Regions from separate parts of the Thalassolituus sp. UBA2009 genome, predicted to be linked through region 1. Evidence: predicted binding sites of a transcription regulator. Region 1 holds the regulator's gene; each other region holds the start of a gene.

What was found. The regulator FNR, encoded in region 1, switches genes on or off when oxygen is low (the NO sensors DNR and NnrR bind a similar motif). The targets are predictions, from matches to a motif close to TTGATNTANATCAA.
Region 2: B3P58_RS11185 (TraR/DksA family transcriptional regulator) is a predicted target of FNR. The motif match lies at 4,505-4,518, and genes of this name have one in related genera.
Region 3: B3P58_RS05305 (bacteriohemerythrin) is a predicted target of FNR. The motif match lies at 5,332-5,345, and genes of this name have one in related genera.

The regions. Positions count from the first base shown of each region.
Region 1 is NZ_DDCJ01000141.1:32,159-38,911, reverse strand. Features, by position in the region: gene B3P58_RS16920 (heavy metal translocating P-type ATPase) at 1-1,275, shown strand, start outside; gene ccoS (cbb3-type cytochrome oxidase assembly protein CcoS) at 1,279-1,473, shown strand; gene B3P58_RS16910 (sulfite exporter TauE/SafE family protein) at 1,470-2,132, shown strand; gene fnr (fumarate/nitrate reduction transcriptional regulator Fnr) at 2,218-2,985, shown strand; gene B3P58_RS16900 (hypothetical protein) at 3,258-3,752, shown strand; gene ttcA (tRNA 2-thiocytidine(32) synthetase TtcA) at 3,876-4,727, shown strand; gene B3P58_RS16890 (hypothetical protein) at 4,768-5,262, opposite strand; gene greB (transcription elongation factor GreB) at 5,328-5,876, opposite strand; gene B3P58_RS16880 (PGPGW domain-containing protein) at 6,019-6,285, shown strand; gene B3P58_RS16875 (DNA-J related domain-containing protein) at 6,324-6,753, shown strand, end outside.
Region 2 is NZ_DDCJ01000089.1:26,572-33,324, forward strand. Features, by position in the region: gene B3P58_RS11145 (cytochrome ubiquinol oxidase subunit I) at 1-37, shown strand, start outside; gene cydB (cytochrome d ubiquinol oxidase subunit II) at 48-1,184, shown strand; gene cydX (cytochrome bd-I oxidase subunit CydX) at 1,200-1,316, shown strand; gene B3P58_RS11160 (cyd operon YbgE family protein) at 1,320-1,616, shown strand; gene B3P58_RS11165 (rhodanese-like domain-containing protein) at 1,696-2,076, shown strand; gene B3P58_RS11170 (Tll0287-like domain-containing protein) at 2,090-2,710, shown strand; gene B3P58_RS11175 (OsmC family protein) at 2,712-3,149, shown strand; gene B3P58_RS11180 (potassium channel family protein) at 3,278-4,120, shown strand; gene B3P58_RS11185 (TraR/DksA family transcriptional regulator) at 4,117-4,449, opposite strand; gene B3P58_RS11190 (HD domain-containing phosphohydrolase) at 4,591-5,718, shown strand; gene B3P58_RS11195 (HPP family protein) at 5,725-6,147, opposite strand; gene B3P58_RS11200 (late competence development ComFB family protein) at 6,271-6,552, shown strand; gene B3P58_RS11205 (response regulator transcription factor) at 6,647-6,753, shown strand, end outside.
Region 3 is NZ_DDCJ01000048.1:2,716-9,468, forward strand. Features, by position in the region: gene B3P58_RS05270 (N-acetyltransferase) at 1-47, opposite strand, end outside; gene B3P58_RS05275 (hypothetical protein) at 101-508, opposite strand; gene B3P58_RS05280 (helix-hairpin-helix domain-containing protein) at 524-760, opposite strand; gene B3P58_RS05285 (hypothetical protein) at 931-1,302, opposite strand; gene B3P58_RS05290 (hypothetical protein) at 1,388-1,810, opposite strand; gene B3P58_RS05295 (tetratricopeptide repeat protein) at 1,924-3,537, opposite strand; gene B3P58_RS05300 (Tim44 domain-containing protein) at 4,293-5,153, opposite strand; gene B3P58_RS05305 (bacteriohemerythrin) at 5,419-5,889, shown strand; partial or broken gene B3P58_RS05310 (SLC13 family permease) at 5,967-6,753, opposite strand, start outside.

The DNA of each region.
Region 1 (6,753 bases):
TTTAACGTTGAAAGCCCGCTGCTGATGAAGGTCACCGCGACCGGCGCCGAAGCGCAGTTATCGACCATCATGCGTCTGATGGACCGCGCCCAGCAGGAAAAACCGCGCGCTGCGCTGCTGGCCGACAAAATTGCCAGCCACTTTGTTGCGGCGGTGCTGATCATCTCCAGCTCGGTCTTTACCTTCTGGTGGCTGCAAGGCGATGAACACGCCTTTTTCATCGCCCTCAGCGTGCTGGTTGTAACCTGCCCCTGCGCCCTGTCACTGGCTACGCCAACGGCTCTGACAGCCGCCACGGCCGCACTGCGCGAACGCGGATTGTTAATCAGCAAAGGCCATGTGCTGGAAGTTCTGCCACAGATTAACCGTGTGGTGTTCGATAAAACCGGCACCCTGACCCAGGGCAAATTAACCCTGGAGCAGGTCGAACCTCTGGCGGATCTGGATGAAGCTCAGCTGCTGACCCTGATCGCCGGCCTTGAGAAACACTCAACCCATCCGATTGCCCGTGCCTTCCGCACCATCAAAGCGGCTGCCGTAGAGAACACAGAACAAACCGCCGGCCAGGGCATCAGCGGCCAGTGGAACGGGCACACTCTGCGCTTTGGCCGCGCCGATTATGCCTGGCCAGCTGCCCCCCTGACGGAGCCCGACAACAAGGCCGCTGGCCAGTGGCTGCTGCTCGCCAGTGATCAGCAACCGCTGGCCTGGGTGCGCCTGAATGACAGCCTGCGCCGCAACGCCGCGTCGATTGTCAGCGGACTTCAACAACGCGGTATCGCCGTGTCTCTGCTGACCGGCGACCCCGGCGCATCCGGTCAGGTGGTGGCGGATGCACTGGCCATTACCGACCTGCAGACCGGCGTCTCGCCAGAACAGAAACTGGCCGCAGTGCGCGCCTGGCAGCAGGCCGGTGAGCGGGTCATGATGGTCGGCGACGGCATTAACGATGTGCCGGTACTGGCCGGTGCTGATATTGCTCTGGCCGTTAACGAAGCCACCGATCTGGCTAAGACCAACGCCGATGCCATGCTTACCAACGGTCGTCTGGAAACCTTACTGACCGCTCTGGATGGTGCCACCAAGACACGCCGTATTATTGCTCAGAACATCGGCTGGGCTTTGCTGTACAATCTCATCGCATTACCGGTGGCAGCGGCAGGTTTTGTTCCGCCCTGGGCCGCTGCGATTGGCATGTCATTCAGTTCGTTACTGGTGGTCACCAACGCCCTGCGCCTGAATCGCCTGCCGGCTCCTGACTCCTCTGAGGTTTGATCGATGGATATCATTTACATCCTGGTACCGCTGTCTTTACTGCTGATCGGCATTGCCGTGCTGATCTTTTTCTGGGCGGTGAAGAGCGGCCAGTTTGAAGACATGGAATCCCCCGCCCACCGCATTCTGTTTGATGACGATGAGCCGATAAATCGCCGTCAGGACGACAGTGATCAAACCCCTTCTGACAAGCCATGATTGAGCCCCTGTCGCTGCTGACCGCCTTTCTGCTGGGGTTGTTTGGTTCCAGCCACTGTTTGGTGATGTGCGGTGGTATTGCTGCGGCTATTGGCAGCAGCGCCGGAACTCAGCGTGTCCGGGTGACGCTGCTGTTTAACACCGGGCGCATACTGAGCTACAGCATCGCCGGGCTGATAGTCGCCAGCGCAGGTCTGTGGCTGCAGAGCCAGCACCAGTGGCTGATGCTGATCTTGCGGACACTGGCCGCGCTGATGCTGATACTGATGGGGCTCTATATTGCCCGCTGGTCACTGATGCTGACCCGTATTGAGCAACTGGGCCAGGGAATCTGGAAATACCTGCAGCCTCTGACCCGCCGTTTTATGCAATCTCCGCGTGCGATAGATCGTCTGTGGCTGGGCATGCTCTGGGGCTGGTTGCCCTGCGGCCTGATTTACAGCACGCTGAGCTGGGTTGCCGCAAATGGCCAGCCTTTGCTGGGAGCCGCCGCGATGTTCGCCTTTGGTCTGGGTACCCTGCCAGCCCTGTTTGCCAGCACACTGGCGGCCAATGTACTGACGCCGTTTCTGAGCAACAACCGCGTGCGTCAGGTTGCCGGGGGATTACTGATCGGATTTGGTTTGTGGACGGCAGCATCGGTCTGGTTACTTTCTTGACAGATCGCGCGCTAATGCCGAACATAGCCGCAACTGCTGCACTTGTTACTTACTCCGACACCGGGGTTTCACTCAGGAATCAGTCATGAAAACGACACATGTTGCGCCTGCTCCACTGCGGGGCACTCAACCACACTGCCAGACCTGCTCACTGAATGCGTTGTGTCTGCCATTGTCCCTGAACGATTCCGATATGGAGCGCCTCGACGATATCATCCGCCGTGGCCGTCCGATCCAGAAAGGTCAGCTGCTGTTCCAGCAGGGCGAAGCGTTTCAATCCGTATTTGCCGTACGCACCGGTGCCCTGAAAACCTACACTCTGGCGAGTAACGGCGAAGAACAGATTACCGGTTTTCATCTGGCCTCTGAGCTGGTTGGTCTGGCCGGTTATGATAACGGCAACTATCCGTTAACCGCTAAAGCGCTGGAAACCACCACCGTCTGTGAAATTCCGCTGCAGCAACTCGACAGTCTGGCCGATGACCTGCCGGATCTGCGTAAGCAGCTGATGCGTACCATGGGCACCGAAATCCGTCATGATCAGAACATGATGCTGCTGCTCAGCAAGAAAAACGCCGAAGAACGCGTGGCCTCTTTCCTGATTGATATTTCCCAGCGTTATTCCCGTCGTGGTTTCTCGGCCAGTCATTTCCGCCTGCCGATGTCGCGGGTGGATATCAGTAACTATCTGGGCCTCGCGGTAGAAACCATCAGCCGCGTGTTTACCCGCTTCCAGAAAAACGGTCTGATCGAGACCCAGGGGAAAGAAGTGATTCTGCAGGACCCCGATATGCTGTATGAACTGGCCGGTCTGAATACTGAAAAAGAGTGTGCCGCTCACCCGCAAGAGTAAGCCGCTCACCCGTAAGCAAAAAAACCGGCCAGAGGCCGGTTTTTTTATGCCTGCCCTCTTATGCCTGTTTTCTGCTTATGAACACTCATGCAACGCCCTCTGGTACGGGAAATGCTTTTACCAGAATAAAGGCTGAACAGACGTTATTTTTCTGGCGCCGGTATCCAGGCTATCTATTGGCAATTGGTATAAAACCGCAGCAGATAAAATAATCTGATCTAAGATTGCAGAAACAGCGTCATTCAGCCGATATGACGTATAAGGAGGTGATCATGGGCATCTGCGCAAATGAACTGACCCGCTGGGTAATCCAGCCAACCCTGCAACGCATCGGGGTTAGTAACCCGATGGCCAGCACCCTGCTGCTGGCAACTGCGGCTCAGGAATCGGCTCTTGGATCGCACCTCAAAGCCGCCGGTCAACGGGCTCTCGGCATTTACCGCATTCACAGCCTGACCCACCGCCATGTATGGGACGCTTATCTGGCGCAACAGCCGGAACTGGCCAGCACCGTGCGCGGCCTTGCCAGCCAGCATGATTTTCTCAGTCACCCTCATGCCGAGCTGACCACCAACCTGTCTTATGCCACCGCCATTGCCTGGTTTATCTATGCCCGCAATGATGATTTTGTTCTGCCCGCCGATGCAACCGCAGAACAGCTCGCACGTCTGTGGAAGCGTTTTTACCATCCCCGCAGCGGCGTCAGTATTGAAGAGTTCTGCGCCAGCCTCGGTGCGGCCACTGCCCTGCTCGACCGTGCCGCCTGAGCAGGCGTACTTCCTCTCAAACGCTCTGAGCGACGTTCCTTTTTAACTGCCTGACCTGCGCAGGCGGTTCCTTCACCCGATGCATTCTGTTATAAAGCGGGCGCAATTATTCAGGGTGTTTTTATGATCGAATCCGCTGCCGAGCGCAAAGAGCAACTCGAGTTCAACAAACTGCAGAAACGCCTGCGCCGCAATGTCGGCAAGGCCATCGAAGACTACCGCATGATCGAAGACGGCGATAAGGTCATGGTTTGCCTGTCCGGCGGTAAAGATTCGTACACCATGCTCGACATTCTGCTGAGTCTGCAGAAAAGCGCACCGATTCACTTTGATATCGTGGCAGTGAATATGGATCAGAAACAACCCGGATTTCCTGAGCATGTACTGCCGGAATACCTGGATCAGCTCGGCATTGAGTATCATATCGTCGAAAAAGACACCTACAGCGTGGTGAAAGAAATTATTCCGGAAGGTAAAACCACCTGCAGTCTGTGCTCCCGCCTGCGTCGCGGCACCCTGTATGGCTTTGCCGAGAGTATTGGCGCCAACAAAATCGCTCTTGGTCACCATCGTGATGACATCATCGAAACCCTGTTCCTCAATATGTTCCATGGCGGCAAGCTCAAAGCTATGCCACCCAAGCTGCTGAGCGATGATCAGAAACACGTGCTGATCCGTCCGCTGGCTTATTGCAAAGAAAAAGACATCGAGAAATTTTCCCAGACACGGGGCTTCCCGATCATTCCGTGCAACCTGTGTGGCTCACAGGAAAACCTGCAACGTCAGAATATTAAGATGATGCTGGAACAGTGGGACAAAGAGCAGCCGGGACGCAGTGAGAATATCTTTGCCGCCATCTGTAATGTGGCACCGTCACAGTTAGGCGATACCCAGTTGTTTGATTTTGTCACCCTGCAGGACAAGCAGGATAAAGGCCATCTGTTTACCCGTCTGGATGTGGTTCAGATCGACTGATCTGAAGCTGATACCGGGCGCAGCCAAAAGAAAAAGGCGGTCACAGACCGCCTTGCAACAGACTGGTGACCAGCAGCTGATATTCTCCCGGCCCCTTCACAACAAGCTCCATTTTATAACGCCGGTCGGTAATAATGGATTCGGCCATTGCCGTCAGGTGACAGGCATCAGGACTCAGTTGCGGCTGTGGCATCTGCAGATGAACCTGATACTGTCCTTCCAGCTCTTCTACCCGCACCGTTGAGATCGCCTGAGTTTCACTGCCGGCAATGCCTTTACGTATCCACTGCAGATAAATGCCATGCGGGCCTTTCACATTAGTACGGACAACGCGGATGTACCCCTCTCCGGCGTCAGACTTCCACGGGCAGACCCGCTGTACCTGATCAATCCAGACCGGCATTTTATAAACGCCGGCAAAGGGCCAGGTTTCGCCTTCGGCGGCTGCTTCGTTCTGCATCCCAGCGTCGGTGGCCAAGACTGTCAACGTCAGAAAAGCCAACAGCAAAGCCATGATCGTGCGTACTGATATCATAATGATCCTCCTGCCATTAAGCCTAGCAGAGGTCAGCTTTCATGCTGTTTCAGAAGGCAGATACATCAGGCGGAGAAAACGGCCTGATTACTGCCGCCGGCATCCCATTCAGGGCGCTGGTAAGACACGCTGAGGATGTAAAACGTTTCTTCTCCTTTCGGCAGGCGTACGGTCACTTCATCATCGACACGTTTTCCCAGTAATCCCCGCGCCAACGGCGCATCAACGCTGATATAGCCGCGTTTGAGATCAATTTCATCCTCGCCCACCAGACGGTAGCGATGGATTTCAGCATCATCGTCTTCAAGTTCCAGCCAGGCGCCAAAAAAGACTTTCTGCGGATCAGCCGGCAGACGATCGACCACCGTCAGAATCTCCAAACGCTTCAGCAGGAAACGGACGCGACTGTCGATCTGGCGTAATCGGCGTTTACCATAGATGTATTCCGCATTTTCCGAGCGATCCCCCAGCTTGGCGGCATCTGAAACTTCCTGCGTCACTTTTGGACGCTCAGTGCGCCACAGGTAATCATATTCCCGGCGTAAGGCCTGCTCCCCTTCTGGGGTAATCAGATGGCTGCGTTTCGGCAGCGGCTTTTTTTCCTTCTCACTCATAAACAACGGCCTGTACCAAAAGATTTCATGGTTTCGCAACACAGTCATGTCAGGGTGTCAGCATGGGCATGCCTGAACAACAACGTACAGCATTCCTCCAGAACCGGGAAAACCGGCACAAACATCCGGATGATGATGCAGAATGATCAAACGCAGTTTTAAAATGATGACCGGTATTCTGCTGTTGCTGCTGGGAATTATTATTACGCCAATGCCGATTCCGCTTGGCATTATCCTGATCATTCTGGGCCTGTCTATGCTGGTATCGACTATCCCCAGAGTGCGCACATTTCTGCAGTTTCTGCGCCGTCGTTATCACGTGTTTTCGCACAAGCTGAACAGCATTAAACATCGCCTGCCGGCATTTGCGCGCCAGCTGATTGAAGATACCGACCCGGACCAGCCCTGAGGCCTCCCCTGTAAACCACCCTGTGCTAGCATAAGAGCATGAACTCAGATGCCCTCTCTTCTCTGGCGGCCAGTGACAGCGCCACCGACGACTTCGCTCCTCTGCTCGAACTGCTGAACCTGTATCTGGCCGACGGCCAGAGCCACACTGAATACGATGTGCTGTGCTGGCTGCAGGCGTCCGAACAGGGAGTCTTCCGCGCCGATGCCCTGCGCGATTCACTCACCATGTTTCGCAGCCATTTTATTCTGATGCATTGCCTCTACCGTCTGCAGCAGCAATGGGCTGCTGAACAAACTGCCCTGCTGGAAATCAGCGCACTCAGAATTTGCCGCTCACCCTGGCCGGATAACGCCCACAACCGTGGACTGACAGAACATAGTCCGCTGGCACAGTATTACCTCGACCTCAGCCAGCTGAATACCGCTCAGGAAGAGGTGGATGATCTGCTGCGCAGCTTCTGGCAGA
Region 2 (6,753 bases), on a different contig from region 1:
CGCCCAGCCTCAGCAAGCTGTCGCCGATCAGGCATAAGGAGCAGAACATGGATTACGAAAGCCTTAAATTAATCTGGTGGGTATTAATTGGTGTGCTGCTGATTGGTTTTGCAGTGACCGACGGTTTTGATATGGGCGTAGGTGCCTTGTTACGTGTGCTCGGTAAAACCGACAGCGAGCGCCGCGTGATGCTGAATACCATTGGCCCGCACTGGGATGGTAATCAGGTGTGGTTTATTACCGCGGGTGGTGCCATTTTTGCGGCCTGGCCGGTGGTGTATGCCGTCGCATTTTCCGGTTTTTACTGGGCGCTGTTGCTGGTGTTGTTTGCACTGTTTTTCCGTCCGGTGGGTTTTGAGTACCGCTCGAAAATGGAAGATCCGCGCTGGCGCAGTGCCTGGGACTGGGGTCTGACCGTTGGCGGCGCGGTTCCGGCATTGGTGTTTGGTGTGGCCTTCGGCAATTTATTCCTCGGCGTGCCATTTACTCTGGATGAATTTATGCGCTCCACCTATACCGGTTCATTCTGGGCGCTGCTGAATCCGTTTGCGCTGGTGGCCGGTCTGGTCAGTCTTGGTATGCTGGCCATGCACGGTGCAACCTATCTGCAGATGCGTACCGATGGTGACCTGCACGAGCGCGCGCGGAAAATCTCCATGCTGCTGGCGATTATCGTTGCCGTACTTTTTGCCACGGCCGGCATCTGGATTTATGCGGGAATCGACGGTCTGGTAATTACCAGTACGATTAATACTGCCGCGGCCATGACGCCACTGGATAAAACCGTGGACGTCGCAGCGGGTGGCTGGCTGGAAAATTATTCCCGTTATCCGCTCATGATCAGCGCACCGGTGATCGCTTTTACCGGCCTGTTAATTACCGTGCTGATGTCTGCTGCTAACCGTGGTGCTCTGGCCTTTATCGGCAGCTCGCTGGCGGTGACCGGTATTATCTGTACCGCAGGGTTCAGCCTGTTTCCGTTCATTATGCCATCGAGTCTGGACCCTTCGTTCAGCCTGACGGTATGGGATGTGGTTTCCAGTCAGAAAACGCTGGGCATTATGTTCTGGGTGGCGATGTTCTTTGTACCGATTATTCTGCTCTATACCACCTGGGGCTATTACAAAATGCGCGGTCGTTTGACCACGGCTTTTATTGAAGATAATAAATACAGCACTTACTGAGAAAGGAGACGATTTATGTGGTATTTCGCCTGGATTTTAGGGGTGTTGCTGGCCTGTTCTTTTGGTCTGATTAACGCCATGTGGCTGGAAATGAACGAAAACTTCGACCGCGATGCGGATCTGAAAGAGTAAACCATGAACGCACCGGTGGATTACAAAGCTTACGGCCCGCTGTATGCGGGCTGGGCCCGGGCATTGTCACTGCTGGCAGCGCTCGGTTTATCGGGATTATTGCTGGTGGTGCCGCATGTGGTCGCCAGCGAAACCATGAATATTGACCATGGCCTGCTGTCGCTGTGCCTGTGGGGCATCAGCGCTGGTTTTGTGCATGGTGTTGGCTATGTGCCGGAAATGAAAATCTGGCGTCTGGTGTTCAGCCCTTATATCGGCTGGCCACTGATGCTGGTTTGTGGCTGGTGGTGGATCGTCTGACCCTGTTGTATCAGTGTCGGGGCTGCCATACCGGCTGTATTTCTGTATGCTTATCCGGAAATGTAAAAGGAGAACTGACATGGCATTAAGCAAAGACGATTTATTGGCCGAAGCCCGCTCTGCGGTGAATCCTGTTGATGCCGCCGCCGCTGAGGCGTTGCTGGCGAACGGCGCTGTGGTACTCGATGTACGTGAGCCAGCGGAGTTTGATATGGGCCACCTGCCGGGTGCGGTTAACGTCCCGCGCGGTGTGCTGGAATTCCGTGTCGGTGATCACCCGGCGCTGACCAATCCCCAGGCCGAGATTCTGCTGTATTGTAAAAATGGCGGCCGCAGCACACTGGCAGCCTACACCCTGAAACGCATGGGGTTTGAGCAGGTGAAAATGCTGGTGGGTGGCTTCGATGGCTGGAGCGGCACCGTGCATAAAGTGGAAGTTGACCCAAGCGTGTATCGCTGAGGAGTTGCAGGCCATGGGAATGTTAAAACGCAGTGTGTTGCTGACGGCAATGCTAGGTCTGGCGCCGGAGTGGGTGACCGTGGTGGTGGCTGCCGATAATACTCAGCTGACGCCGGAGAGGGTGACAGTGGTTGCGGCGGCCGACAATGCTCAGCTGACTCAGGAAGCCCGGCAACAGACCAAAGCCTTTGCTCAGGCATTGCAGAAAACCCTGAAGCAGGGGATTCAGGCGAGCGGCCCTGAAGCGGCGATTCAGCTGTGCAATACCGAAGCTCCGGCCATTGCCGCCGGGCTGAGCCAGAATGGCTGGCAGGTGGCGCGCACCTCAACAAAAATCCGCAACCCGGATAATGTTGCCGATGATTGGGAACTGCAGACGCTGGAAGATTTTTCCCGCCGAATGCAGGCCGGTGAAGACCCGGCGGGCATTGAAGCGACGACCGTTGCCGATGGCGAATTCCGTTATATGAAAGCCATTCCAACGGCGCCGCTGTGCCTGACCTGTCATGGCTCACAACTGGCACCGGCGGTAACCGCCAGGCTGGACGAGTTGTATCCTGCCGATCAGGCACGCGGCTTTAATGCCGGCGATCTGCGTGGTGCTTTCACTTTGCGTAAAACACTGGAGGAATAACGTGTCGGAACACCGTATTGATATTCGCTGGGAAAAACAGGGTGAGTTTTCCCATGAGGGATTTGAGCGCCGCCATAATATTCAGTTTTTACCTCAGGTCAGTCTGGCTGCAGGTGGGGCCGGTAACAATTTTGGTGCCGACCCTGAACAGATGCTGGCGGCGGCAATGGCCAGCTGCCATATGCAGACCTTTCTGGCACTGGCGGCAAAAAAGCGCCTGCAGGTGTTGTCGTATGACGATTCGGCGGTGGCGGAAATGGAACAGCGCGACGATGGAAAATTCTGGGTTGCCCGTATCCGTCTGAATCCGAAGGTGGTTTTCGGCGGTGATAAACAACCGGATGAAGCGGCGGTGATCGCCATGCACGATAAAGCACACCAGCATTGTTTTATTGCTAACTCCACTACCAGCGACGTTCAGGTTAACCCGCTGTTCTGAGTGCTGTAAGCGGCGCCGATTGCCTTTATGGGTGATCTGCGTCGCCTTTTACCGTTAAGATTCAGCTACTCTTTTACGTAACCAATGTTTATCAAGTGGTTTACCTGACGGTGCTGAACTGAGCTTTGATGATTCTCTCCTTTTCTAAAATGGTCGGCCTCTCCGGCGTTGATAACAACGAAAATGCCCGCGCCCGGCGCATTGGCCGTATGTTTGAATGGCCGATGATTCTGATCGCCTTCTGGATTGTATTCGAGTGGTATCTCGAAGCCCGCGCCGATGGCCCACTGCCGTACACCTACATTACCGACTGGTTTTTGTGGACTTTCTTTTTGCTGGAAACCCTGGTGCTGACTGCGGTGGTGGACGATAAGGCGCGCTATTTACGTAATAACTGGAGCAATCTGGTGATTGTGATTGCCGGTATGCCGTTGCTCTGGCAGGCCTTTCCCCACGCAGGTGGCTTACGTGCACTGCGATTGCTGGCGATGTTCACCATGCTGATGAATATGTCCGGCTCGTTCCAGAAAATTATGGGAAGAAATCACCTCGGGCCGACCCTGATGGTGAGTTTCATCATCATCATTATGGCCGGCACTTTAATGGCGGTGATTGATCCCAATGTGCAAACACCGATGGATGGTATCTGGTGGGCCTGGGTAACGGTAACCACCGTGGGCTATGGTGATATTGTGCCGGGCAGCACCGCCGGGCGTTTATTCGGGTCGGTACTGATTCTGATGGGAATTGGTTTATTTTCGATGATGACCGCCAGCTTTTCTGCGTTTTTTATGCAGCAGGAAGAAGAAGACCTGATTGCCAAAGAAACGGCGAATGCTGACCGGCTGGCTAAAATGGAAAGCCGTATGGAGCAGCTGGAAACCAAACTGGATCAGCTGCTGACCATTGCCCTGGAAGCTGAGCAGCAACGCCGTGAACAGGGACGCGACCTGGATGGTGGCGAGCGTTAATCAGTCTGTTCTGCGCACTGGATACATTGGGTTGTGTAAGGAACGGCCTGCAGGCGCTTTTCGTCAATCGTATTTCCACATTCGCTGCATTCGCCATAAATTCCTGCATCCAGACGCGCCAGTGCCTGATTGATCATCGTGATCTCGTGTAAAGATTCACCGGCAATGGCATGCAGTACATCGTCATTTTCCCGCTCTACCGCTTGTTCGGCAAAATCTGCGGACAAAGGCTCATCGCGGTGACTGGCATCACGCTCAACCTTACTGGCGCGGTTTTCCAGCATGGCTTTACGCTGTGTTAACACTTGTCTGATGGCGCTGGTATCCATATCACTTTCCTTTGTTAGCTTTACTTCAGGCTAGGCCAGAGGAGGGTTTTTCTCCTTGATGTGCATCAGGAAGCTGGCAACTTCCTGCGCTGAGGGCGGATGGCTTAGCCTACACTGTGCCAAACGGCGGAGAGGCACGTTATGGAAGATCCACTCTATCTGAATGATCCCTATCAGGTTCTGGGACAGAAAATGCATTTTATGCAGCGACTGGAGCGTCTTTACCGGGTATTGCGCGAGCAGTACGAGGGCGTGCAGCGTTTTGCGCTGGTGCTGTACAACCCTGAAGATGGGCTGCTGTCGACTTTTGTTTATGAAAGCGATGACACCTCGCCGCTGTTAGGTTACAGCGTGCGGCTGGATGACGTGCCGTCACTGCAGGCTCTGGCCGATAAACCGGCTTTGCGGGTGGTTAATGACATGCGCTGCTTCCGTCATAAGAGTTTGTCTGTTCATACCGCAGCGTTGTTGTCGCAGGGCTACCGGGCGAGCCTCACCATGCCGGTATTCCATGATGGTGCTTTGCTGGGATTTCTGTTCCTGAACTCACTGCAGCGGCATTATTTTTCTGAGCAGAAAATTGCCTACTGCAACCTGTGGGCGCATCTGGTTGGCCAGTTGCTGGTGCGCGAACATGATGCGGTTGCCCGTATGCAGGCGCTGGTAAAATTTGCCACCGACGTCAGCGGTCGCCGTTCGGTAGAAACCGATGCCCATGTGCGGCGCATGGCTGCCTATGCGCGCATGATTGCCCGTGCACTGCAGAAAAAACTGCAGTTAAGCGATGCCTTTATCGAATATCTGGCGTTGTTCGCTCCTCTGCATGACATCGGTAAAATTGCCATTCCCGACAGTATTCTGCACAAAGCCGGCCCGCTGACGGCGGACGAATTCGAGCGAATGAAATCCCATGTGAAAGTCGGGCGCGATATTGTCGACCAGGCTCTGGAGCATTTTGCGCTCGGCGATATGGAGCACACAGAAATGCTGCGCAACATTGTTCAGTATCACCATGAAAAACTGAATGGCAGTGGTTATCTCGGGGCAGAAGGCGATGACGTACCGCTGGAAGCACGGATTATTGCGGTGGCCGATATTCTTGATGCCTTGTTAAACCGGCGCAGCTACAAGGAAGCCTGGCCACAGGACAAAGTCTTCGCTGAATTACAGCAAATGGCGGCGCACAACGAGCTCGATCAGGCTTGTGTGGATGCCGTGTTAAAGCATCCACAACAGGTTGATGATATTCAGCGACGCTATCCGTCCTGAGTCTGCTCAGGACTGTTCCAGCAATTCAATCGCCAGACGGACAAAGTCTTTGGAGCTGAGCAGACCGATCAGATGATTTTCACTGTCAGTAACCAGTAAGCACCCCTGACGGCTGTTGCGTAATTGCTGACCGGCGACGGTCAGTGGCATATCGGCCGGAATGGTTTGTACATCGGTATTAATGCAGGAGCTCAGTTTGGTTTGTGCCAGATACGTCTGCAGATTATGCGCGCCAAATTTATCGGTAATACGGAATGCTTCGGTTAAAAATTCTTTCTGACTGAGCAGGCCGAATATTTTCCCTTCTGCATCAACTACCGGAATGTGGCGAACCTGATGGCGCCCCATCGTTTGTTCAGCATCCTGCAGGGTATCGTCGGGCAGGTGAGTAAGCAGTTCGCGGGTCATCAGGTCGCTGACCAGTTTCATAGCATGTTCCTGTAAAAGTACGCCGGACGGAGCAGTCGCTACGGCGGTGTGGTTGTGTATTGTTTATCAGTAAAGCAGGAAATAGCCGGAGTGCTATGCTGAAACTATTCAAAGGAGGGTGGTATGAGCATCAATAATCACATTCGTAATTACTATGAACAGCTGGTTGCCGAAGAGATCCTGCGTCGTTTACATGGCCAGTCGCCAGCGGTCAGCATCGAACATATGGCTGATATCGCCTGTGTTGCTCTTAACCGACTTCCTCCCCGCTATATCCGCTTTGAGGTGGATATGGCGTTTTTTATGACTCCGGATGAACTGGTGAAAACCAATAACAGTGTGACCGAGGCCGTCACGGAGGCTATCGCTTTCGTCGAAAAACACCGGCGTGAAGAAGATGAGTAGTGACCTTTTCTTTACATAATGTAAAGAAACACTCCAGCTGCTTGAAACTACAGCACTTTTTCTCCGACACTGGACCCCGGACCCGGGGGGACGTATGAATCTGTTATTAGTTGATGACGATCAGGAGCTGTGCGCATTACTGCGCCGCTACCTTGAGCGTGAATTATTTAAAGTGACAACGGTACACACCGCAGACGAAGG
Region 3 (6,753 bases), on a different contig from region 1:
GGGGAGGTTGTGGTATCCAGACGGATACCGGCAGCGGGTCTGATCATAATTATCCGGGGGAAGTTTTAACAACAAAGAGAGTTTTAACAACAAAGAGAGTTCAGGGCATATCAAGGCAACTGAAACTGTCTGGCAGAATCTGCTGTTGGCTATCGCGCTCAAATTTTAAAAATCGGGTGGAACATTCCTGATTTTGCCAGGGTTTGCAATCGGAAACCGACAGCGTACAGACTCCGTTATAACAACCGTAACTCAGACGGTTTCTGCTGGCTGTATTATTCATTTCCAGCAGCGAGGCAATAACAGCGCCCACTGTGGTAACCGGGCTGCCTTCACAGGCGTAATTCTCTGCGGCAATTTCCGTGCTGGCATAGCGCATCACATTTTCCAGTAATCGCTGTTGGTCTGCCGCCGTTGGAATTTGGTGATAGGAACAGACCCAGGCACTGAACAAGCCCGCGGTAGCTCCCAACAGGAAAATAATAATATTCAGTGTTGTACGTTTCATCGCATAAATTTCCGCTTATAAACCGGCTTTGGCCCGTTCAATCGCGGCATTAATTGCCGCTTTCGCTTGTGGGCTGTTTTTCCAGCAGGTGGTTCTCAGCATCTGAGCCACTCTCTCGGCGATATCTTCTGCGTTGTAAGTGGCCAGCTCAGCCAGCGAACTGATGCCAATTTCCTCAAAGCGTTTGATCACGGTCGGGCCAACGCCCTTCAGCGCCAGCAGGGCTTCTTTTTCAGGTTCAGAAAATTTCATAGATTGCTTTATTTTAAGGGGAGGGGAATTCGGATTTGGTAGTTTTTTCGGTCAAAATCAAAGTCTTTCTTGGCTGAGTATTTTTTGGCATTGGACACCTCGTCGGTTTAACTTTGGTGTCCGTTAAAGCGGGGAAAGATCACCAATCCGTAGCAGCCACTTTTTAGGAATTACCATATTCGGAACTCTGATTTCTTTGCAGAAATTATATATTCTGACAAAAATTCTTTATCATTTTCATCAACTTCTACGGGAATTCCAACCTTTTCAAACTCTTTGGCCATAGCTTTTGCAACATTAATTTTATTTGGATCTTCTAAATATGTTTCTAATGCACTTGCCATGTTTTTTGCGTCAGCTTCTGAAACCAGTTGACCCTCAGACATGTCATATGCACCATTCCATTGGCCTTGCCAACCTTCAGGAGGTAAAGTTCCTTTTTCTTTCCAACCATATTCGATTGCAATATTCAGGTAAAATGCCCATCCAATGTTTGAAATATCGAACTCTAATCCTTCTGAGTTTTTTAAATCGATGCTCATTATTTACCCTCTCCTAGCCCTTCAAGCAGGGATCGCGTTAGCGGATCAAGGCGTGAAGCGCCCTTGTTGACTTGTTAAGTGTTTTCTAAGCATCTAGCAAAGGTCCAACCAAAACAGCCCCATTAGGGAGTAAAACGCTATCGTGCACAAATACAAAGCCATTATACTTGTCGGCGATGGTGAATAGGCTCTGCCAAATTGCATGATTTTCTTCAAACTCCCTTTCTGATACTAGACCCAACACAACTTTCGTATGGCCAATGGCATAACTTGTATCTGCCTTTCTTTTGGGATCTTGATCCAATGAGGAAATGTAACCAAGAAAGCCATTTATATGGTTCTGGACTTTTGATGATTCCATAATATTAAACCGGACCGTATCTTCGCCTAAATCAACATCATAGTATGTTGCTTTACGGAATAATCTTTTATCGCTTCTTACTTGTTCGAATACTTCAGAGAGATTTACTTTATCTCTTTGAATGTATATTGCTCCGTTAGCTGGCACAGTTTCTCCTTGGGCACTTAACGCCTGCATTTGCGGTTTGGGTGAAATGGCGGCTGTTTTGCATTTTTTGCAAAACAGGTGACAGTTTACCCAAATCCGGCAAGATGCACTTGTTAGGCATTTTTTCTTGATAGAAACAATGAAAAATCATCATTTACCTTTGACGCCATCAAAGTTAATTTACTTCCGCCATCAGAAACAAAACCTATGCATGTATTGCTGGTGTTTCCAGCCAATCCAAGCAGGGTATTTGGGCTATCTCCAATCAATTTTTTTGTATATTGACCCGAGAATGAAGAGCCAGAAACGCTGCCAATCAACTTAACAGAATACTTGCTTCCTCCAAGCGCTGAAGCTGGCTCTTCCCAAGACGCCTCTAACTTATGGTTACTTACTACAACTTTTGTCTGAGTTACGCCCTTAACAAACCATTCGCCCTCAAGCTCTTTAGGATTACCCAGATAATATTGCTCAATATAAGAACGAATTAGTTTCTGACGGCTGAGTGATTTTTTACTCAATTTTTCCCACTTTTCTCTCTGCTCTTCTTTCTTTTCATTAATGGCAGTGATTAATCTATATACATTTTCATGCGTATCATCTGACTCTAATGCCTTTTTGGCAATTTCTTCTGCCTCTTCGGTAAAACCTGCATCTAATAACAAATACCCTTGATTGGCCATTGCTAAAGTATTTTTATAACTGGCAGCTTTCTTATAGTTATCAATAGCTTTAATTTTCAAGCCAGCTTCTTGAGCACGCACACCCAGATTGTTTAATGCTGTAGAATTTTCACCATCAATTCTAATTAGTCTTAGGTAGTTACTTATTGATATGTCATCGATATCTTCATTGCTTGCTGCATAAGCAGAATTAAATAACTCGTCTCGATTATTGGGATCAAATTCTAAAGATTTATCTTTGCAATAGATAGAAATGGTTTTGTTACCTAGAGATTCTTCAATTTTAGAAAGGGCTTCATAAATTTTTGCCTTTTGATTTTCCTCTTCAACCTTTAACAAACGACTAATTAATAACCCTCGTGCTTGAACTGGATCATTATCTTTATTCATTGCATGGGCTAAGTTTACTTTAGCTTCTGTAATCAAAGGCTCTGATTTAAATTCGTTTACTGCTTTTTCCCAAATCTGGACTTCCTTATTGTATTGCATGCTGTCACTTAAACAGAATGAAAGCCATGTTAAGCTATTTAGCTTTGATTCCTCGGTCTTTGCTGTGCGCGCCAACTCTTCTAGCTCAAGAATTGCCGCGTTGTCCTTACCTTTCTCAAACTTAAAGAAAAGATAAATCGCCTTATTTTCCTCTAACTTAACTTCATCTTTTTCTTCCAATGCATACTTTTTAAAAACCTTTTCGGCTGCGTCTAAATTCCCATTTTCAAATGCAGTGTGCATCTCTGAAAACCAGCCTTCCTCCTTGGCCTTTTCTTCTTTTTCCGTCTCTTCATCATGGTCTATCGGCTTTTCATCAGCATTCGATAACTTAACTACTTTCTCGTTGCTTCCATTTATTGGCGCGACAGCGTTCATCCCAATCTCGGAATTGCCGTTCCTGAAAGAAAAAGAAGTTAGCCTAGAAATAAAATTAGAGATAGCATCTCTGCAAATTATTAGTAGCACTAAAAACAAAAGGCTGACCATATTTTCAGATAAAAACCCAGTTATTATCTGCGTTATTTCTAGTACGGTATTTGGTGTATCAGACATGAATTATATTTATCACCTTGTAAGCCTAACAGTTTCTTAGTAGGCATGCTCATTAACACACCTAAGCCCTTATTCAGATTTCCAGCCTAACCTATTGTCCGGGCTGTAGAAATCATCGTTATTTTCTTTCTTGTCAGGATATAAACGCGCATGCGCGCTTTTACCTTGAGTCGCTCTTTACACTTTGCGCGTTATCACTTTTCGCAGAATATTAAGTGATTGATTTTCTTCCATTTTTTCTGAATTGAAGGTGTCAATCTGCGCATGCGCGTTTTTCTGCCGGAGCGTAAACGCGCATCAGATTCCATAAACAGTAAAATATACTGGTTGTTTGTATATTATTTTGCGTTGGTGATTTTCAGTGCTTTTCTGGCAGTGAAAATCGTTCTGGTCTGCTTGTATTCCAGACACGCTGCCGCCCGTCCTTGTATACGCAGGGCAGGAATCGCGTGGTTTTATCATTCGGGATTGTAAGCGGGGAGGGCGTGTGTCCGGACGGTGTGTTCGTACGATATGGTGGCCTCCCTGCTGAGGTTCGAGAGTACTGAACTTCAGGGAGCGATTCAATAATTGATAGAAACAGTTACAACTGGCACAAGGCGGCAATGCTGTATTACCCATAGTCGGGCAGGTTCAGGCTCTGCTGAGTAGCGCTGTGCGGGCGGCCATAAAAAAACAGGGCAGCACATTGTGCTGCCCTGTTGCTGTCATGGTAAAAAGCATTTGCCGGTGTTCCGGCAAAATAACCGCGACGGTTATTCGGCCTGAATGCCCACAATTAACCATGGTGCGTTGTCTTTGCTCAGATCGCGCTCCAGATGCCAGATATCAAAAATACCGTCTTCGGATTTTTCCAGCAGGTCGCGTACGCGGCCTTTAAACAGCAGGCTGATTTCGGCGTTGTCTCCGGCCTGACCGGCGGCGACGATTTCGGCGCTTAAATCCAGCACTTCGGTTTGTGGTGGCACCATCATGCGGTTGCGCTGGTTGGCGAGGGCGGCATACAGGCCCGGGCTGACGTATTCAGTGATGGTGTCGAGGTTGCCCTGATTCCAGGCTTCCTGCACTTCACGGTAGTGCTGTAAGGCGCCGTCGATAAAGGCTTGCTGATCAAAACCTGCTGGCAGATCAATGCTGGCTTCGGCAGCAAAAGCGGCGCTGTTGCCAGAGGCCGGAGCAGCACCGCTGTCGGCCAGGTTGCCCATATCGAAGCTCTGACGTTGCTGGGCAGCATTGCCGGCAGCGGAATAAGCACTCTGTGGCGCATTGTGCTGAGCGGCGCGGCCACGCAACAGCTTAAACAGAACAAAGCCAACCAGCGCCAGCAGCAGAATATCCATCATCTGAATGCCTTCAAACGCGCCGCTGCCCAGCAGGTAGGCGAACAGACCACCGGCCAACAGGCCGCCCAGCAGGCCTTTACCCAGGCCACTGCCCGGACGGGCGCTATTGGCTGGCTGCTGTTTTTGGGTCTGATCCGGGGTGGCTTTTTTCTGCTGGAAAGGTACAGATTTGGTTTTGCCAAAACCACCGGAGCCAAAGCGTGCCGCATCTGCGGTGCTGGCGAGTCCGAAGGTAAGCATCAGGGCGGTGAACAGGGTCCAGAAGGCTTTCATAGTATCCTCGTTGTATTTTTATGCCGGTCTTTCTGCATAGGGTTTCCGCAGAAAAGCCATTTTCAGGCATGCATCATAGGGCAGTGAGAAGGGGGCGTCATGCAGGGAATTGGCAGGAATCGTAAATGTGATGGACGTTTTATTTTGCGTGAATTTAACCATTCAAAGTGTGTGTGAATTGATTCAGGTCAATTTCTGATCAGGCCATTTCTCTAGACTCGCCGGAGTCTATTAATAAAAACAACAGCGACAGGATGTTCCGGCTATGGATATGTATGAGTGGACCGCTGACCTTAATCTGGGAATTGAGGTAATTGATGCTCAGCATCGGCAGATTGTGCAGTACATCAATGATCTGACCCATGCTATTGGTTCTGAAGATGTTGATGAAGTCTTTGATGTTATGGAGCGCCTGCGCGACTACACCCTTGACCATTTTGCCTTTGAAGAACAGTTAATGAATCAGGCGGGCTATGTTTTGCTGAGTGCGCACCAGATGGTGCATCGCCGCTTTGAAGATAAAATTTCCCGTATGCAGGAAGAGCTGACCAGCGGTCGTGATCCTTTTGGTATCGCCCGCCGGGTACGTACATCATTAATGGCGTGGCTTATTCAGCATATCCGCCACGAAGATGTTGATTATGTGCCGGTGGTAAAAAAAGTACTGAAACGGGAAGAAGGCTGGATTAATTCGGCGTTGAAGCGGATTTTTGGTAACAACACTTCCAACGCCTGATCATACTCTCTGGCATAAAAAACGGCTGACGCTTTTGGCGGACAGCCGTTTTTTTATACGTTTTTACGGGCTTGTATTTACCAGAACAACCAGGCGAACAGGGTCAGTACAATAATACAGGCCAGGTTCAGCCAGATGCCTGCACGCATCATTTCACTTTGTTGCACATAACCGCTGCCAAACACGATGGCATTGGGTGGCGTGGCGACCGGCAGCATAAAGGCGCAGGATGCGGCGATAGCAATCAGTGCCGACAGAATAACGGGTGATACACCCAGGCTGTCGGCAATGGCCGCAAACACCGGTACTAACAGTGCGGCGCTGGCGGTGTTGCTGGCAAACTCGGTAAGAAACACCACGAAGGTCACAATGCTCAGCAGTGCTGCGAGAGTGCCGCCGGAGTGAAGAAAATCGCCGATACTGTGCGCCAGAAATTCACTGGTGCCGGTGGTTTTTAAAATTGCGCTGAGGCACAGACCACCACCGAACAATAACAGCACACTCCAGTCGGTGGTTTTTTCAATGTCTTTCCAGGTTACAACGCCGCTGACCGCGAGTGCGATTATCGCGCTGATGCCAATAACGCTATCAAACGAGGCAAGGCCACCAAGCCAGGAGTTTAACGGCGCACTGAATATCCAGCACAGTACGGTCAGGGTAAAAATGGCGAGGGTAATACGTTTGTTGTTATCCCAGACCAGAGTACTTTTCTGCACGCTGAAGCGTTGGTTCAGATCGGGCTTAAGTACCCAGTACAGTACGCCGACAGCAACCGGCAGCAGAACCAGCGTAACCGGCAGCGCCAGTTTCATCCAATCCACAAATGTCATGCCATTCTGTGCCGCTGCAATGGCATTCGGCGGG